DNA from 2 places in the Aliivibrio friggae genome. Region 1 is predicted to be linked to the other one. Evidence: predicted binding sites of a transcription regulator. Region 1 holds the regulator's gene; the other holds the start of a gene.
The links. Region 1 encodes PurR, which represses purine synthesis genes. Its sites were predicted from a motif close to TNANGNAAACGTTTNCNTNA; they were not measured.
Positions count from the first base shown of each region.

Region 2: pckA (phosphoenolpyruvate carboxykinase (ATP)) is a predicted target of PurR. The motif match lies at 4,887-4,906, and genes of this name have one in related genera.

Region 1 is NZ_CM170648.1:1,820,500-1,828,887, reverse strand. Features, by position in the region: gene AC2INI_RS08490 (YbaY family lipoprotein) at 1-355, shown strand, start outside; gene AC2INI_RS08485 (MGMT family protein) at 391-693, opposite strand; gene AC2INI_RS08480 (VP0952 family biofilm-associated protein) at 807-1,544, shown strand; gene AC2INI_RS08475 (sensor domain-containing diguanylate cyclase) at 1,566-3,281, opposite strand; gene AC2INI_RS08470 (TfoX/Sxy family DNA transformation protein) at 3,549-4,136, opposite strand; cyclic di-GMP riboswitch class I at 4,263-4,346, opposite strand; gene purR (HTH-type transcriptional repressor PurR) at 4,507-5,514, opposite strand; gene torD (molecular chaperone TorD) at 5,809-6,456, opposite strand; gene torR (two-component system response regulator TorR) at 6,693-7,391, shown strand; gene AC2INI_RS08450 (hypothetical protein) at 7,569-8,388, shown strand, end outside.
Region 2 is NZ_CM170648.1:2,818,116-2,826,503, forward strand. Features, by position in the region: gene gspE (type II secretion system ATPase GspE) at 1-164, opposite strand, end outside; gene gspD (type II secretion system secretin GspD) at 164-2,149, opposite strand; gene gspC (type II secretion system protein GspC) at 2,227-3,135, opposite strand; gene hslR (ribosome-associated heat shock protein Hsp15) at 3,416-3,817, shown strand; gene hslO (Hsp33 family molecular chaperone HslO) at 3,869-4,744, shown strand; gene pckA (phosphoenolpyruvate carboxykinase (ATP)) at 5,083-6,708, shown strand; gene AC2INI_RS13105 (AsmA family protein) at 6,888-8,388, shown strand, end outside.

The DNA of each region.
Region 1 (8,388 bases):
AGTAATTGAAGCATCTGAAACACAATTAGTGACAGGTAGTGTTGGTTACCGTGAGCGCATTGCTTTACCTGCAAACGCGGTGATTACTGTTACATTAGCTGACGTGTCTTTAGCGGATGCACCATCAAAAACGATTGCTGAGCAAACTTTTGAAGCGGCAGAAAAGTCATCACCATTTGATTATTCTTTAGAATTTGATACGGCTGATATTCAAGCGAATCATCGCTATTCTGTACGTGCAACAATCAAAGTTGATGGTAAGTTACGTTTCACAACAGACACAAACTACGCTGTGATCACAGATGAAGCAAAAACAATGCAACAAGATTTATTGTTAAAAGGCGTTCGTCAATAATATTGACTGGCTTTATGTAAACAGGCCGTTGTGTCTTAAGGCATGACGACTTGTTTAAAATGGCAAATTTTCCCATCTTCTCGAATCAATATCCCTTCTTCTTCAAGCAACCTTCTCTGTTTTTCAAATTTATCACCTAGTAATGAAATCTTCCCCTGTGCATTGACAACTCGATACCAAGGTAACAGTGTATCTTCTGGGAGTTTAGCTAACACTTTTCCCACGTGTCGTGAGTGATTAGGAAACCCTGCTAACGTTGCAAGCTGTCCATAAGTGACGACTCGGCCTGACGGTACGTAATATAAATTCGTATAAATACTTTGAGTAAATTCATCCATTGAAATAAATATCTTCTATTAGAAAAGAGAGATTGGTCAGTGATAAAGCTAAGTATTACCGCTAAACTGAAATAGTAGCAAAGTAAACCGCTTTGTACCAAGGAGGGCTAGCGATGGTATTAACCGTGTTGTCTATTATATTAAGTATCCTACTTGTTGTTGTTGGCGTATTGGCTTTTGGGATTAGTGGAGGAGAGCTTCCTTTACTTGCTTTAGCCATTCCTATGTTATGGCTCATTCCTCAAGGTGGTGTTGCTACATGGGTGTTACTTGCTGGAATGTCATTGTTTGGCTTAACGCTTAGTGAGCAGCCATTATCACTCTCGATTGCTGTTTGGACTCTATTTCCCTTATTAATGGTGATTTTTTCACGACGAAAAAGCATTCATCTGGTGGCCTTTATTATTGCGGTTGTGGTGGCAATGGAAGCTGGGATCATGGCCTTACAATATGAAGGTAAATTAGAAGGCAGTGCCTCTTTAACATTGGTTCAAATAATCAGTGTTATTTTGGTCTGGATAGCGGCGAGAAGTTGGAAACCTGTGAATCGAAATGCGTGGTGGCCTCTGGTACTCGTTATTCCATTATGGATAGGGGGCTTACAACACGCGGCACTTGTTGCCTTGTCAATTACTGGTCTTATTGTATGTTTACAGAGTCTTGGACGATCTAAATATAGAGATTGGCTTTCTATGCTATCGTGGCTTTTACCCGTCATTGCTTTTGCAACTTTAATCATATCCCCTAAGTTTGAGGTGCCAGCATCGGTCATGGTTTCTTGGCTAATGATTTTAATGATTGGGTGGGTTACTGATTTTATGATGCAAGTAGATGATGAACCTATCGATTAAGTTCATCACCTATATTTACTATTAACCGCTAATGGCTACGACAGTTGTTTTTTCCTTTTTTATATTATCGCACTCAGTTTCAATCGCCTCTTTAATGGCTTCAGAAGATTGAATTAAATCATCGTAATGGCATGCTTGATCTCGACCGCGCCCTTTTGCTTCATACAGCGCAATATCAGCAAGTTTGGTTAAATCATCTGATTGTTGCCCATTTTTAGGGTAAGTAGAAATACCAATGGAAACACTTAGTTTCCCTAATGATAGTTCCTTAATTGCAAGGTGGAGATCACTTACGGAAGCACATAGCCCGTTTGCTACAGCAAGAGCGTCTTCAGCATTGGTACTTGGTAAGATAATAGCGAGCTCTTCACCACCAAGACGACAAATTGTATCTTCGCCACGCATTGTATTAAGCAGTAAAGTACCAATAGTTTTTAGGACATAGTCACCAGCATCATGGCCGTAGTTGTCATTAAAGCGTTTGAAATGGTCAAGATCTAGCATAAGAATAGACATTTCTTGTTTATGTCTATGCGCACGCATGATTTCTTGATTGATGGTTTCTTCGTAGTAACGGCGATTGTATAAACCGGTCAATGGATCACTGATCGCTTGTTCTCTCAGTTTTTCTTGTAAGTTTAAGTTAGCTAAAGCTAGACCGAGATGTTCTGCAACCGTAAAGGCTAGTTTTTGTACATCAGGCTCTAAATCTTCTTTATCACCAAGGTAGATGTGCATCATACCGATAGTATTTCCATGGGCAGTCAGAGGAATACAAAGTGTTTGATCTTCCCCCGTTGCTGACATATGAGAGCAAGGCAACGTTGTGTACTTATCGTTTGCTAGGTGGAATTTACCTTTACGCAGCGCCCAGCACTCTTCTGGTGCATAAGTTTTGCTTCCTGGCCATACTCCGCCCCAGTCAAGCTTAACAAGCAATTGGTTACGAGAAGAACGCATTAATGAAATAACGCCATTTACGTTACCAAGAATTCGAGGAAGGATATCTTCAACCACCATCTGAGCTTCATTAATTGAATTACAGGCAGCAAGCATAGTAGCAAGGCGATGTAATAATTCAATCTCTTGAGTACGCTGCTCAATACGATCTTCTTGTAAATCTTGCTCATTTTGTACTTGCTGCTGAATCAATTTGTTACTTAATAAAGAAGAACCAATAACAAGTGAAATATTAATCCCCATTAAAATTATTAGGATATTCATCAATTCTTCTACCATTGCGTCTATACGCGTTAATGGTGTCGCGACTCTAACAATATAAGTTTGACCTTGGTAATCGAATGATTGTGCTGAATACAGTAAATTTTTAAAGCGAGAAGTACTGAAGCGGGTCGTGGTGCCATAATTTAAGTTTTTAGCGTCAACAACTTCTTTTCTATTTAGGTGGTTTTCAAGTCGTAATACGGCTTCTAAAGAGATATCACTGTCTGCGATAGGTGTACCATCAGCTTTGATGATTGTTACGTGATCTTCTTTAGCTAGTTCTAGCTTGGTTTTTATATAAACATCTAAGGCTTTTAAATCAGAAAAAGAAACTTGGTCATCATTTATTTCTTTTATGACGCGTGAGATTTCTTCAGACATTCCACCTTCGACCTTTTTTTCAAGCCAATCAGAAAGTGTTGAGTTAAAAATAAATAAACCAAGAGACATGGTAAATATCATGCATATGATAGGTAGGTAGAGCCATTTTTTGCTGATTGTGTTTTTGTTCATCTAACAATATCCAATAATTCATTAGGCCAATTAATCGGCTTTAATACCATATATAGGGTATCTGAATTAAAGGTGAAATAATAGATTATTTACAATAAAGTTAATACGATGTGATTGATAAGGTTGGTTGGTTAAGTTTTTGTTCTGAATGATTTTAATTTGAAACTGTAAAATAAATAAGTTAAAACGAGGAGATGCAGATACTGCCTTTAGTTTAAAACTAAGAACAGTATCTGAAATTATGAAGGAGAATTATTGTGAGCTAATTTATAATTGCTTTCTTAGTTCACATCTTGTTTCCGATGAAACAACAGACCAATGTGTGCCTTTAATTGCTCCCTCAAGAGACCATAATAATTCATCACTAACATGGCTAGAATGAGTTTGTTGAATTGCTTTATAAGCATTTACTGAGCCTGTACTACGTAGTTCTTCTACTGTATTAATCCCTGCTTTCTTTAGCATTCTTTCTGTAGCTAATCGAAGGTTTGGTAAATCTTTAATACGTGATGGTTCTGCGGTTTTCTGTTTTTCTTTATCTTTTTTCGCGACATCTAAAGCTATAACAGCTTGAAGCAAGATGGAATCTGGTTCATTCCAACACTCCTCAGGAAGAGCAAAATATTTAGTAACAACTGGAAAACCACGTTTTTTATAAACGTAAGGTTCAAATCCTTGCTCTTTAAATAAATTAATCGTTTCTTCGCTTGATCGTAAATGCAGTTTGTCTTGAACGACAAGGGCAAACATAGTGTCATCTATAAAGACACCAAAGCCACCAAACATTGAACGCGAAGAGATCTTCCCAAGAGAGGAAAGTAAACGAAGTGATTCTTTTAGTATTGGTTTATCCATTGCAATAATTCTCGGTTAGTAAGTCTATGTCACTAAACAACTGAGCCCGAGGAAATAGTAGCAAGCTTAAAAGAAATCATTGTTATTTTAACGTAAAAATTAACAACGATTGACAGAATACTCGCCGTCGGCAACCCCGCTACCTTATATATAATACGTAGGCCGGAAGCTTTGCGTCCTATACTTTCGCATAGTTTGCCATGTTCGTGACACTATTGATGATATAGCAATCAATAAGGTGTGTTATAGCAAAAAACGCCATTATGTGATCTTGGTTCACATAATGGCGTTGTTTTTTTGTTATCTCTGTTCAAGTTTTAAATAAAAAAGAGAAATAAATAAGTTTTTGATATAAAAAGAATTGTAATTATTATTTTAAACGATTAAGAACACTACTGCGAGAAACAACCTCTGGCTGCATTTCAAAAACACGACGTTCGTGATGTTTATCCTTAATTCGCTCTAATAATATCTCTACCGCAGTTTTTCCTACACGACGTTTAGGTTGGTGGATCGTCGTTAGCGGTGGTGAGAAGTAAGCTGAAAGTTCTATATTATCGTAGCCAATAACAGAAATATCTTCAGGCACTCGCAAACCAGATTGCTTAATTCGACTGATTGCAGCCAGAGCCATTATATCGTTAAAACAAAATAAAGCAGTTGGACGCTCTTGCATGGCTAATAGCTTATCAATCGCTTTTGATGCAGAAGCGCATTCAAAGTCACCTTCTAATATCCATTCTGATTTAAATGGCAAGTTAGCTTCTTCATGAGCGCGTTGAAAACCATGAACACGTTCTTTACATGTGGTTTTTTCAGCTTGACCTGTAATACAAGCAATTTGAGTATGGCCATTTTCGATCAAATGTTTTGTTGCTAAATAGCCACCTTTTTCAGAGTTATCAATGATTTTATCTGTGTGTGGACTATCAGGGCCCCAGTCCATAATTACCATTGGTAACTCGGTATTCTTTTCAAGTAGTGCTAATAATTGTTCATTAAGATCTGAACACATAACCAATAAGCCATCTACTCGTTTTTCAGAAAGCATACGAAGGTAATGTTTTTGTTTATCTAAATCGCCCTCGGTATTACACATAAATAGTGTGTAACCTTGTTTGTAGCAGTAGTTTTCAACCCCATGCATTACTTCAGCAAAAAATGGGTTAAATGATTGAGTTACTAGCATACCAATAGTACGTGTCGTATTGCACTTTAAACTACGAGCAACAGCACTTGGTGCATAGTTAAGTTCTTCAACTGCTTCCCATACACGCTTTTGAGTTGCTTCTGCGACAAAGCGTGTCTTGTTAATTACGTGCGATACCGTGGTGGTTGAAACCGAAGCAAGTTTTGCAACGTCTTTAATAGTAGCCATATAAAAGCCTTAAATGATTATTAAGGGGCTATTTATCTTCCAACAAAAATGAGTTTTGATCTGTAAAGAACTGATGGAAGATAAATAGGCCCTAAGTCTAGGTATAAATAAAAAGGTATAAATAAAAAAAACCGCCAAAAATGCGGTTTTCATTTAGTTTTCAAATTTTATCGTTTGCGTTCACATTTTATAGGTAAAGCATAGTGCAAACAATTATTGATTTAATAAATTTTGGTTGTAATCTGATTTACATCACGGACTTGTTAGTTTATTGCATCAATTTTAGCATTTATATTACTCACCGGTAAGGAAAGTCGCATCTAATCGTAAGAACGCAACTAAAAAGTCGGTAACAGAAGCATAAAAACCAAACTCATCTCTTTCTTTACATATTTGACTAAATCTTGGAACCCATGAAAGTAATTGTTCGTTGATAAACGTTAGTTGAGCATTCATGTAAGTTTCAAAATCTTCTTCAGATGATTGCTGATTTGTCATGGCAATTAAGTTACCAAGAAAATCTAATTCAATAGCAATATGGTCAGCAGGTTCGTTAAACTCAGACTTTTGTGCAATGTCATATTTTGAAAGTAGATCTCGCATATCTTGAGCTGGCTTGCCATTTAGGATGCCTGCCTTGTCTAAATATATCGACGCGTAAGGCAGAGCACTGTTTTTATCCGAGCCTAGAAAGGCTTGACAGAAATCAGCAGATAGCTCAAGTTGCACGTCTTCGCGGCTTTGTAATTGATTTAGTTTTTCAATTAAAGCATTCATCGATGTCGCTAACGTTGGAGTTTCAGCCAAGCTTGCTAAAAAAGTACGTACTTCAAAACTGTTGTACTGCTCAAGCTGCTCAGTTGTTAGTTCATTAGCTAATAAGCTTGAAAGCCACCAGTAAATTTCAGCGCGTTGTTCATTAAATGCTGTTAATTCGTTCATTTATCTTTTACTCCAAAAAGTTTATTTAAGAATTGTACTGGATAAGTATGAAAAGGAATAGCACCTCTCATTAACAGGGTGTATAAATATATGAGTAAAGATTAATGTTCGATTTTTATTAAGAATTGTCTTGAATCAATTAAAATACAGAAATATCAATTGAGAATTGGCATTATTACAAAATATGAATAGAATAAGATAAGAACCATCCTAATAACCATAAAAAAGAGAAGATTATGAGCTATCACATTTTAGTTGTTGAAGACGAAGTGGTAACTCGCTCTAAACTTGTAGGCTATTTTGAAGCCGAGGGATATCAAGTGAGCGAGGCTGAAACAGGGGCAGAAATGCGAACTATTTTGGCTGAACAAAAAGTTGATTTAATTATGCTTGATATAAACCTACCAGGAGAGGATGGTTTATTGTTGGCGCGTGAATTACGCAGTCAGTCGAATATTGGTATTATTCTTGTTACAGGACGAACAGATAGTATTGACCGCATTGTTGGTCTAGAAATGGGGGCTGATGATTATGTTACTAAGCCTGTTGAATTACGTGAGCTATTAGTACGAGTGAAAAATTTATTTTGGCGTATGTCGTTAGTCAATGAACCTGTTGAAGTGGATGAGTCGAGTATTGTTCGCTTTGGTGAGTGGACTTTTGATATCCAACGTCGTGCTTTGTCAAATAATGGCGAGCCAGTAAAACTCACGAAAGCAGAATATGAATTATTGGTTGCTCTGTCTTCATACCCAAATACGGTTCTATCACGTGAACGTATTTTGAATATGATCAGTCATCGCGTAGATGCCCCAAATGATAGAACGATTGATGTACTGATCCGTAGAATGCGAGCAAAAATGGAAGTGGATCCAAAAAATCCTCAAATTTTTGTCACTGTACACGGTGAAGGTTATATGTTCGCAGGAGATTAATTTTCATAAACTGCGATAGATAATACAGAAAGCCACTCAAAATTGAGTGGCTTTTTTTGTTGTTATATCAATGTCAATACTGATTTCGCCTCATACATAAGAAAAGCTGTCTTTAATTTTTGTTTGTACTACTATGTTATGTGATGTCTATTCAAAAATAATTATTATGGGTTAGTGATGAAACAATTTTTTAAAATGGCAATGATTGCCTCTGCGTTAGTCGGTGTGGTTGGCTGTCAGAGTACTGGTGGTGAGTCAGCAGTGGCTGTAACTGAGCAAAATGACAAAGTACAATCAGTATCAACATTTGATGCGCTTCAGAAACAATATTCATTAGATAAAACAACTTTTGATTCTGTAGACTCTTTTTCAATTTATTCAGAAGCCGCATACGCGACAATGATGGAAGAGTGGGCTGAAGCAAAAGAGATCTTTTTAGAAATTGAAAAAGAGCCAGGGCTAATTAATGAAGAGTACTCAATGTTCTCTTCGGGTTCTTATGCTGCAAAGTACATGTCTTTAGTTGCAGTTGCCGATAGTGAACTTTCGAAACTTAAACGTTATAAAGCAACGGCAGATGTCGTATTGTCTGATGCTATTGCACAGATGGCATATTTGATTGAGATTGATGCTAAAAAGTATTACTCACAAGAGTTTTCAAGCCTAAACACTCAGTATAAAGCACTCTTTGTAACTGTGGTTGAAAACGATATTGCTGAAGCTCAAACTAAGCAAGCATCATTTCTAACCAATGCAAAAGTTACAGAGATTAAAACAACATTAAAAATTCATGTTGAGCCACTGGAAAAAGAGTTTTCTGACTTATCTCGTAAGGGATTTAAGGCCATTGCACCAATTAGCTATGGCCAAGCTAAAGCGGAATTAGATAAAGCTAAAAAAGCAGTACAAGCAAACAATCGTGATAAAGCATTAATTGTTGATGTTGTTGCTAAAACACGTTTTCAACTTGATCATTTAAAAAACATGGCAGCTGAAG
Region 2 (8,388 bases), 1.0 Mb from region 1:
TTACATACTCGACGAATTTCACACAGTACCATTGGCGAAGGGGTGAGCGCGTAATACAGCACCCAGCCTTCAGAACTTGCTTCAATAACTACAGAATGCCTTTTTGCAAAAGAAAAAGGCAAACGCAGCATTGCTGAAGATTCAGGAAATAACGTATCCGCCATTATTTTTCCTTATCTTCACTAAATTGTTCGAAGAACGCTTGGATCTCTGCTGGATGATTAACCTCTTTACCAAATTTAGGTAATACCGGAATATGGGCGTCATCCATCAACTTCAAACCTTTCTCAGCGTTATACAATTGCTCTGCTCGAATGTAGTTATATTTACGTTGAGTGATCCCATCAGCCGTCATGCCATCACGAATAATGGTTGGCTTGATGAACACCATTAGATTTTTCTTCTCAACTTGCGTACTGGTTGATTTAAATAGGTAACCTAAGATAGGAATATCACCCAAGAAAGGAACTTTCGATTCACTCTCTAGTGCTCTCTCATCAATCAAACCACCAAGAACAAGCATCTTGCCATCTTCAACCATCACTGACGTATTTAGCTGACGTTTAGCAAAACGCACATCAACCGCACCATTAGCACCTAATACGTTAGACACTTCTTGTTCGATATCTAAACGAACTGAGTTACCTTCGTTTATTTGTGGCACAACTTTAAGCTTGATACCGACTTCTTTACGATCAACTGTTTGGAATGGATTTTCATTATTTGAGCCTGATGTAGATCCCGTTAATACTGGAACTTCTTCACCAACAATAAATGACGCTTCACCATTATCCATTACGGTAATACTCGGTGATGACAGAATGTTAGAGTTTGAATCAGTCGATACGGCAGTAATCAATGCCGCCCAATCCCCCATCATGACACTGACTGCAGCACCTTGAACGCCTTTAAGAGCAGTAGCTAATGAGTCATAGCTACCTTTTTCAGTCGTCGTTTCATTTCGTAAAAAGTTATTATTTTCATCATAAACAGCGGTTGTTGTTGTTGTGTCTTTAGCTTTTTCTAAACCAACCATGGTGGCACCAATCGATGCTCCCGTATTGCTATATTGGATCATAGCACCCGTTTCGAGGTTACCCCATTGTACGCCAAGGTTTACGCCATCTCCTTCGGCTAATTCAACTATCAAGGCTTCAATCAAGACTTGAGCACGACGAATATCTAACTGAGCAATCACATCTTTTACTGCACGCATTACATCTGGCGGCGCAGTGATCACTAAGGCATTGGTATCAGCATGAGCAGAGATCATCACATCACTGCGATTACTTGAACCACCTTTTTGAGAACCACCTTTACTCGCGGTTAAGTTATCAGAAACCCCTTTTAGTACATCAACCAAATCTTCTGCTTTGGCATAACGTAAATAGACAACTTGGTTATTACCTTTAGTCGCCATTTCAACATCAAGCTGCTTAATTAATTTTTTAAGACGATTACGTACCTTTGGATCACCCGAAATAAGAATCGAGTTAGTGCGCTCATCTGCAACCAATTTAGGCTGTAAAAAAGCAGGGGTATTTTTCGCTTCTGTGGTTTTATTTAGCGCATCAACAATACGTACCATTTCAGCGGCAGAGGCATTTTGTAAATCCACTACTTCAATTTCTTTATCGCCAGCTTGGTCAACACGTTCAATAATTTCCGCTAAGCGATTTACCACCGCCGCACGACCTGTGATCATAATGATATTGGCAGGATCATAGTGCACAACGTTACCCGCACCGGCATTATCATTTAGCTGACGTAACAAAGGAGACAACTCACGCACAGAGACATTACGAACGGCAATAACACGAGTAATTACTGCATCACCTGTAATTTTGTCTTTTGCACCAAGTACTGGAACGGCTGAGGTTTTAGCGTCTTTATCTTTAATGACTTTTAAAATGCCACTGTCCATCTCAACAACAGCGTAGCCATACACTTCAAGTACACTTAAAAAGAACTGATAGTATTGCTCTTCATTTAATAAGTCATAGCTACGAACATCTACTTTGCCACGAACAGAGGGATCAACAATAATGGTCTTTTCTAAGTTTCGACCCACAATATTGATGAACTCTTGAATATCCGTCCCTTTGAAGCTAGCACTAAAGTCATTTGCAATAGCCGATGTCCACATCATGCTGCCCGCAAGTAATAAGGCTCCCTTGCCTATGCACTTTTTCACAATATACCCTTATTCATTTTCTTATTTATCCGTTATAAACCGATAAAAATGTCATGTAGTTGACCGTCACGCTGAACGGTTAAATTAAGCTCTGTCATTTCCGACATGTTTTTCCACAATGCACTCATTGCGGCAGGATCAGTTAAATCAATCCCATTTAAGCTGGTCGCTATATCACCTGGCTTAAGGCCAACTGAATCAAATAATTTACGGTCTTTACCTGGATTAACACGATATCCCGTGATTTTTCCATTATCAGACACTTGAGAAAGACGAATGTATTTCAATACCGATTGTGGGTTTTTCGCTATCTCTTTACGAATATTATCCAGTTCGTCTTGATTAGAATTTTGACGATTATTTCCCAACACAGTGCCAGAACTACCCGTACTATTTCTCTCTGTTGATATTTTTGTGTACTCAATGCCTTCTAACATTAAAGTTTCATCACGGCCATTATTAGAGATAATAATGCGATCCACACTGATCGCTTTTACGGTTGCACGCGTTCCATCAATCGTCTCGTCAATACCGTACGTATTCTGTTTTCCTCGATTCGCAATAACCGCCAAACTCAATGTAGGCTTAGAACTGGCAACGACACCTGCTAGGGTTAAATTTAAGCGAGTCTTAGGGGCGTCTTTCACTTCAACTATTTTTGGCTGCTCAACTTTTTTCTCTGTATTAAAATGCCCAAACACTTGGCTATTCAATAAACCAGATAAAGAGTCATCTCCATTTTTCTTTTGCGTATTAGCGACAACCACAGCTTTAGGCTGCCATTGAGAAACAGATGTTTGAGGAGCAAGCATCGACCAAAAGAGAGAGCCACAAATCCACGCAAAACAAGCAACCAACACAACAGTTAAACTTTTAGATATCGTAGATTGATATACCGACCAATATTGAGAAATTTTTTCTATTTTCATATTAGCTATCATTAGGCTCAGAGCTTCCTTTCTATGTTACAAAGTCAATTAAATAGTTGATGTCAGTATGAATTATAAAATATCACCGCATAATTACCGAGAATAATGTCGTTTTATTGAATTACTCGAAGACATATCACGTAATTAAAGAGGGGGAACTCGTTATTAGAGCATTATTTCTCATTAATGACTCTAGTTGCTTATCAATTTTGATTAATTCTCCTCAAAAGATTGAAAAAAAAATTCCTGACACCATTAAATAAGCAGAGAAGTAAGACATTAGGTAGGCATAATGAGTTCAAAATCTAATACCAACGATGGCATCAGACTCGATAAATGGCTCTGGGCTGCTCGTTTTTACAAGACTCGCTCTATTGCGAGAAATATGGTTGATGGCGGTAAAGTTCATTATAATGGCCAACGAGCTAAACCAAGTAAATTAGTCGAAGTTGGTGCGGAAGTTAAACTTCGCCAAGGCAACAACGAAGAAATCGTCGTGGTTATTGAAATCCTTTCAGATCAACGTCGCGGTGCCCCTGTTGCACAAACGCTTTATAAAGAAACAGAAAGTAGCATTAAGCATCGTGAAGAGAATGCAAAATTACGCAAACTCAATTCTCTTGGCAGCCCACATCCTGATAAACGTCCAGATAAAAAACAGCGACGTGATATCATGAGATTCAAGCAACAATAATCACTATACTGTGAGCGACAACAACCCTTAATACAATTGCTGGAGTATTTCATGGCAAATAACACATTGCATCGTTACCTATTTGAAGATTTATCTGTTCGTGGTGAACTTGTTCAATTAGACGATGCTTACCAACAAATCATTTCTAGCAAGGAATACCCTAAAGCAGTACAAAACCTTTTGGGTGAGCTATTAGTTGCAACCACACTATTAACTGCAACATTAAAATTTGAAGGCTCAATTACCCTTCAACTTCAAGGTGACGGTCCTGTTTCTCTTGTAGTAATTAATGGCGATAACGATCAAAAGGTTCGTGGTGTCGCTCGCTTTGATGGCGAAATTTCTGATGATGCCACACTGCACCAATTAATGGGTAAAGGTTATCTAGTTATTACTATCGCACCAAAAGATGGTGAGCGTTACCAAGGTGTTGTTGCACTTGACGGTAAAGATTTAGCTGCTTGTTTTGAAGGTTACTTTGAACGTTCTGAGCAATTAAAAACTCGCTTATGGTTACGCCTAGGTGAATTTGAAGGCAAACCTCACGCTGCTGGTATGCTACTGCAAGTTATGCCTGACGGCACTGGCTCTGCAGATGACTTCGAACATCTAGAACAACTGACTGATACGATTAAAAACGAAGAGCTATTTGGCCTAGAAGGCGAAGACGTTTTATATCGTTTATACAACCAAGATAAAGTGCAATTATTTGAACCTCAACATGTTGAGTTCTTCTGTGGTTGTTCTCGTGAGCGCAGCGCAGGTGCAATTGTTACGATTGAAAGAGCTGAAGTTGATGACATCGTAAAAACAGAAGGCAAAGTTTCTCTTCATTGTGATTACTGTGGCACAAGCTACGATTTTGACAGTATCGATGTTGCGAATATTTTTGAAGACGCGACAAAAGGTAATGACACCGTTCATTAATTTACCATACAGAATAAGTTACTTATTTTGTCGAAAAGCCAGCCATTAGGTTGGCTTTTTTTATAACTAAATTTGATATCAAACACCTTTTTAATTCCACTTATCCACACTTAATTTTGTTTAAATAATAATCAATTACATCTAGCGCAAACGATTTCTTTAAGAGTAGAATAGGGCTATTGCTATTTTGTGATGGTGATTAAATAACCACTACTACTTTATGGTTATTTTATGATTCATCTCCCTGTTTTCAATTTACCGCATTGTTAGCATGATTAGCAGAATACAAATAATTAGAAATATTAAAAATCCCTACAAAATTCCTTTAAGGAGCTCCTATGACTGTTATGGAACATAAAAAGGCTGCACAGCTCGATCTTACTCAACATGGTCTAACCAATGTTACTGATGTTCTCCGTAACCCAAGTTATGACCAACTGTTCGAAGAAGAAACACGTCCTGACCTAGAAGGTTATGAGCGTGGTGTAATGACAGAGCTTGGCTCAGTTGCGGTAGATACTGGTATTTTTACTGGCCGTTCACCAAAAGATAAATACATCGTAAAAGATGACACGACAAAAGATACACTGTGGTGGTCTGATCAAGGTAAAAACGACAATAAAGCTATCACACCAGCAGTTTGGGATGATCTAAAAGCCCTAGTCACAGAGCAACTTTCTGGTAAGCGCCTATTTGTTATTGACGGTTATTGTGGTGCAAACCCTGATACTCGTTTGAGTGTTCGAGTCATTACGGAAGTGGCATGGCAAGCACACTTCGTAAAAAACATGTTCATTCGACCAACAGAAGAAGAACTAGCAACGTTTGAACCCGATTTTGTGGTAATGAACGGTGCAAAAGCAACCAACCCTAATTACGTAGAACACGGATTAAATTCGGAAAACTTTGTTGCTTTCAACTTAACAGAGCGCGTACAAATCATCGGTGGTACTTGGTACGGCGGTGAAATGAAAAAAGGCATGTTCGCAATGATGAACTACCTTCTTCCACTGCAAGGCATTGCATCAATGCACTGTTCTGCAAATGTGGGTGAAGAAGGTGATGTTGCGGTATTCTTTGGTTTATCAGGTACAGGTAAAACTACGCTTTCAACCGATCCAAAACGCCAACTCATTGGTGATGATGAACACGGTTGGGATAATGACGGTATCTTCAATTTTGAAGGGGGCTGTTACGCAAAAACAATCCGCCTATCGAAAGAAGCTGAACCTGATATTTTCAATGCGATCCGCCGTGACGCTCTACTTGAGAATGTAACTGTTCGTAGTGACGGCACTATTGATTTTGATGATGGCTCTAAAACTGAAAACACTCGTGTTTCTTACCCAATTTATCACATCGATAATATTGTTAAGCCAGTATCAAAAGCAGGCCATGCAAATAAAGTTATTTTCTTAACCGCAGATGCATTTGGTGTTCTACCTCCTGTAGCAAAACTAACGCCAGAACAAACTAAGTATCACTTCCTTTCAGGTTTTACTGCTAAGTTAGCAGGTACTGAACGTGGTATTACTGAGCCGACACCAACGTTCTCAGCAGCATTTGGCGCGGCGTTCTTAACACTGCACCCAACACAATACGCCGAAGTTCTTGTAAAACGAATGGAAGCAGTTGGCGCAGAAGCATACATTGTAAATACAGGGTGGAATGGCACAGGTAAACGTATCTCTATCCAAGATACTCGTGCAATTATTGATGCGATTTTAGATGGTTCAATCGACCACGCTGAAAGCAAAAACATTCCAGTATTTAACCTAGAAGTACCAACATCATTACCAGGTGTTGATACCTCAATCTTAGATCCTCGTGATACTTACACTGACCCACTACAATGGGACAGCAAAGCGGAAGATCTAGCTCAGCGTTTCATTAAAAACTTTGCTCAATACACAGATAATGACGAAGGTAAGGCGCTAGTTAAAGCAGGTCCTCAACTTAACTAAGTTATCTAGTAAATACATCGATAAATTCAAGCCCTTCCATTGTGAAGGGCTTTTTTATGCAATCAGTTCAAACAACAGTGCAAAACAGTGATTACCTCTAAGTAAACCATCACAATAACTTGATTGCATTTGATTTTTACTCCACTCTTTCTATTCCTATTTCTCTTTTGGAGTTAACAATGTACACCACACTGAAAAGCCTTGGTTGGCTTATCTCTTTTTGCCTACTACTTGTGGTCGCATTTTTATCCCTTTTGCATACACCTTACGCACAGCCGGTATTAACCCCCCTTATCAATAAGATCACTGATCAAAAGGTCACTTTTGGTGGCATAGATTACTCTATTCAATCTCCTTTATATCTCACGCTCTCTGACGTCACGATTATTCAAGAAGATCACTTATTACAGATCCAACAGGTTGATTTTTGGCTTTCTCAACATCCAATAAAAAAAGGAAAATTGGCTTTTGATAGTATCAAAATTGATGGTTTGAGCTTACAAAACGGACTTCCAACAAATGAAGGTATTCATTGGATTTCAATAGACCAATTAAATATTTCTAACTTGGACTTTGCTAATGAAGACGTCGTGCTTCGTGACGCACAAATCCAACTCACCAATTGGTCAGTACAAGAAAATACGACAATTCCTTTTGAAGGCAGTTTTCAGTTTTCAACACAACAATTGTACTGGCAAGGCGAAGCACTTAATGACGTATTAATCGATGGCTATTACAGCGAAAATTACACCGCGTTACATGGCCTTTCTTTTATTTGGCGAGACAGTACGATTACCGCTCAAGCAGAACTAAAAGAAAATACCTTATGGGTTATCCCTCAATTTACGCTACGTAATTTTAATTTAGAATCTGATAATGCAGACATAATAGGAAAACCATTAAATTGGTTAACTCAACAAGGTTTCACCTACCAATTTGAGCGTATTGATTTACTAGACATTAATGTGGAGTTACCCCAATTTAGCGTAAACAATTTAAGTTTATCTGCTGAAAATGTACTGCTTCCTTATCATTTGTGGCAACAAAGCGAGGCTGCGATTTCCTTTAATGCCGACAGCGTGGTTTGGAATCAACATCTTATTGAAAACCCAATTGTTAATTTAACTCTTAATGGTAAAAAAGCAGACATCACTAATCTGTCTTTCGATATCTTTGATGGCAATATTCAACTTTCAGGTCAGGTGTCTCCAAATGCCATTAACCTAAAAACCTTTACGGCGGAACAAATAAAGTGGATCGTCACTGATGAGGAAGCCCAAGCGTTTAGCCAATATATAAAGCAGTTAACAGAAGTAAAAGTAGCTAAAATAGATCTCAATAATGTTCAGTTGATTCAATTAAATAGTCTTTACCCTTACCAATTATCGGGCGTAAACGTTGAAGGTAATGATCTCGATTTATTGCGTTATGCACAATGGGGGTTATGGGACGGAAAGCTTTCAATTAGCGCCTCTAATGCAAGTTTCAATTACTTGTTAAGTCAGCAATTATTGATAGAAATGAATACTGTAAATGGATTATGGTCAATTGAACGTGCACTACTTCCTTTACCTGAAGGACTTATTGGCTTTACTGGTAGCATTCAATTGATGCAAGACAGTCAACCTTGGCAACTTGAGGCGTATGGCGATGGATTACCCGTTAGTTATCTTAGCCATT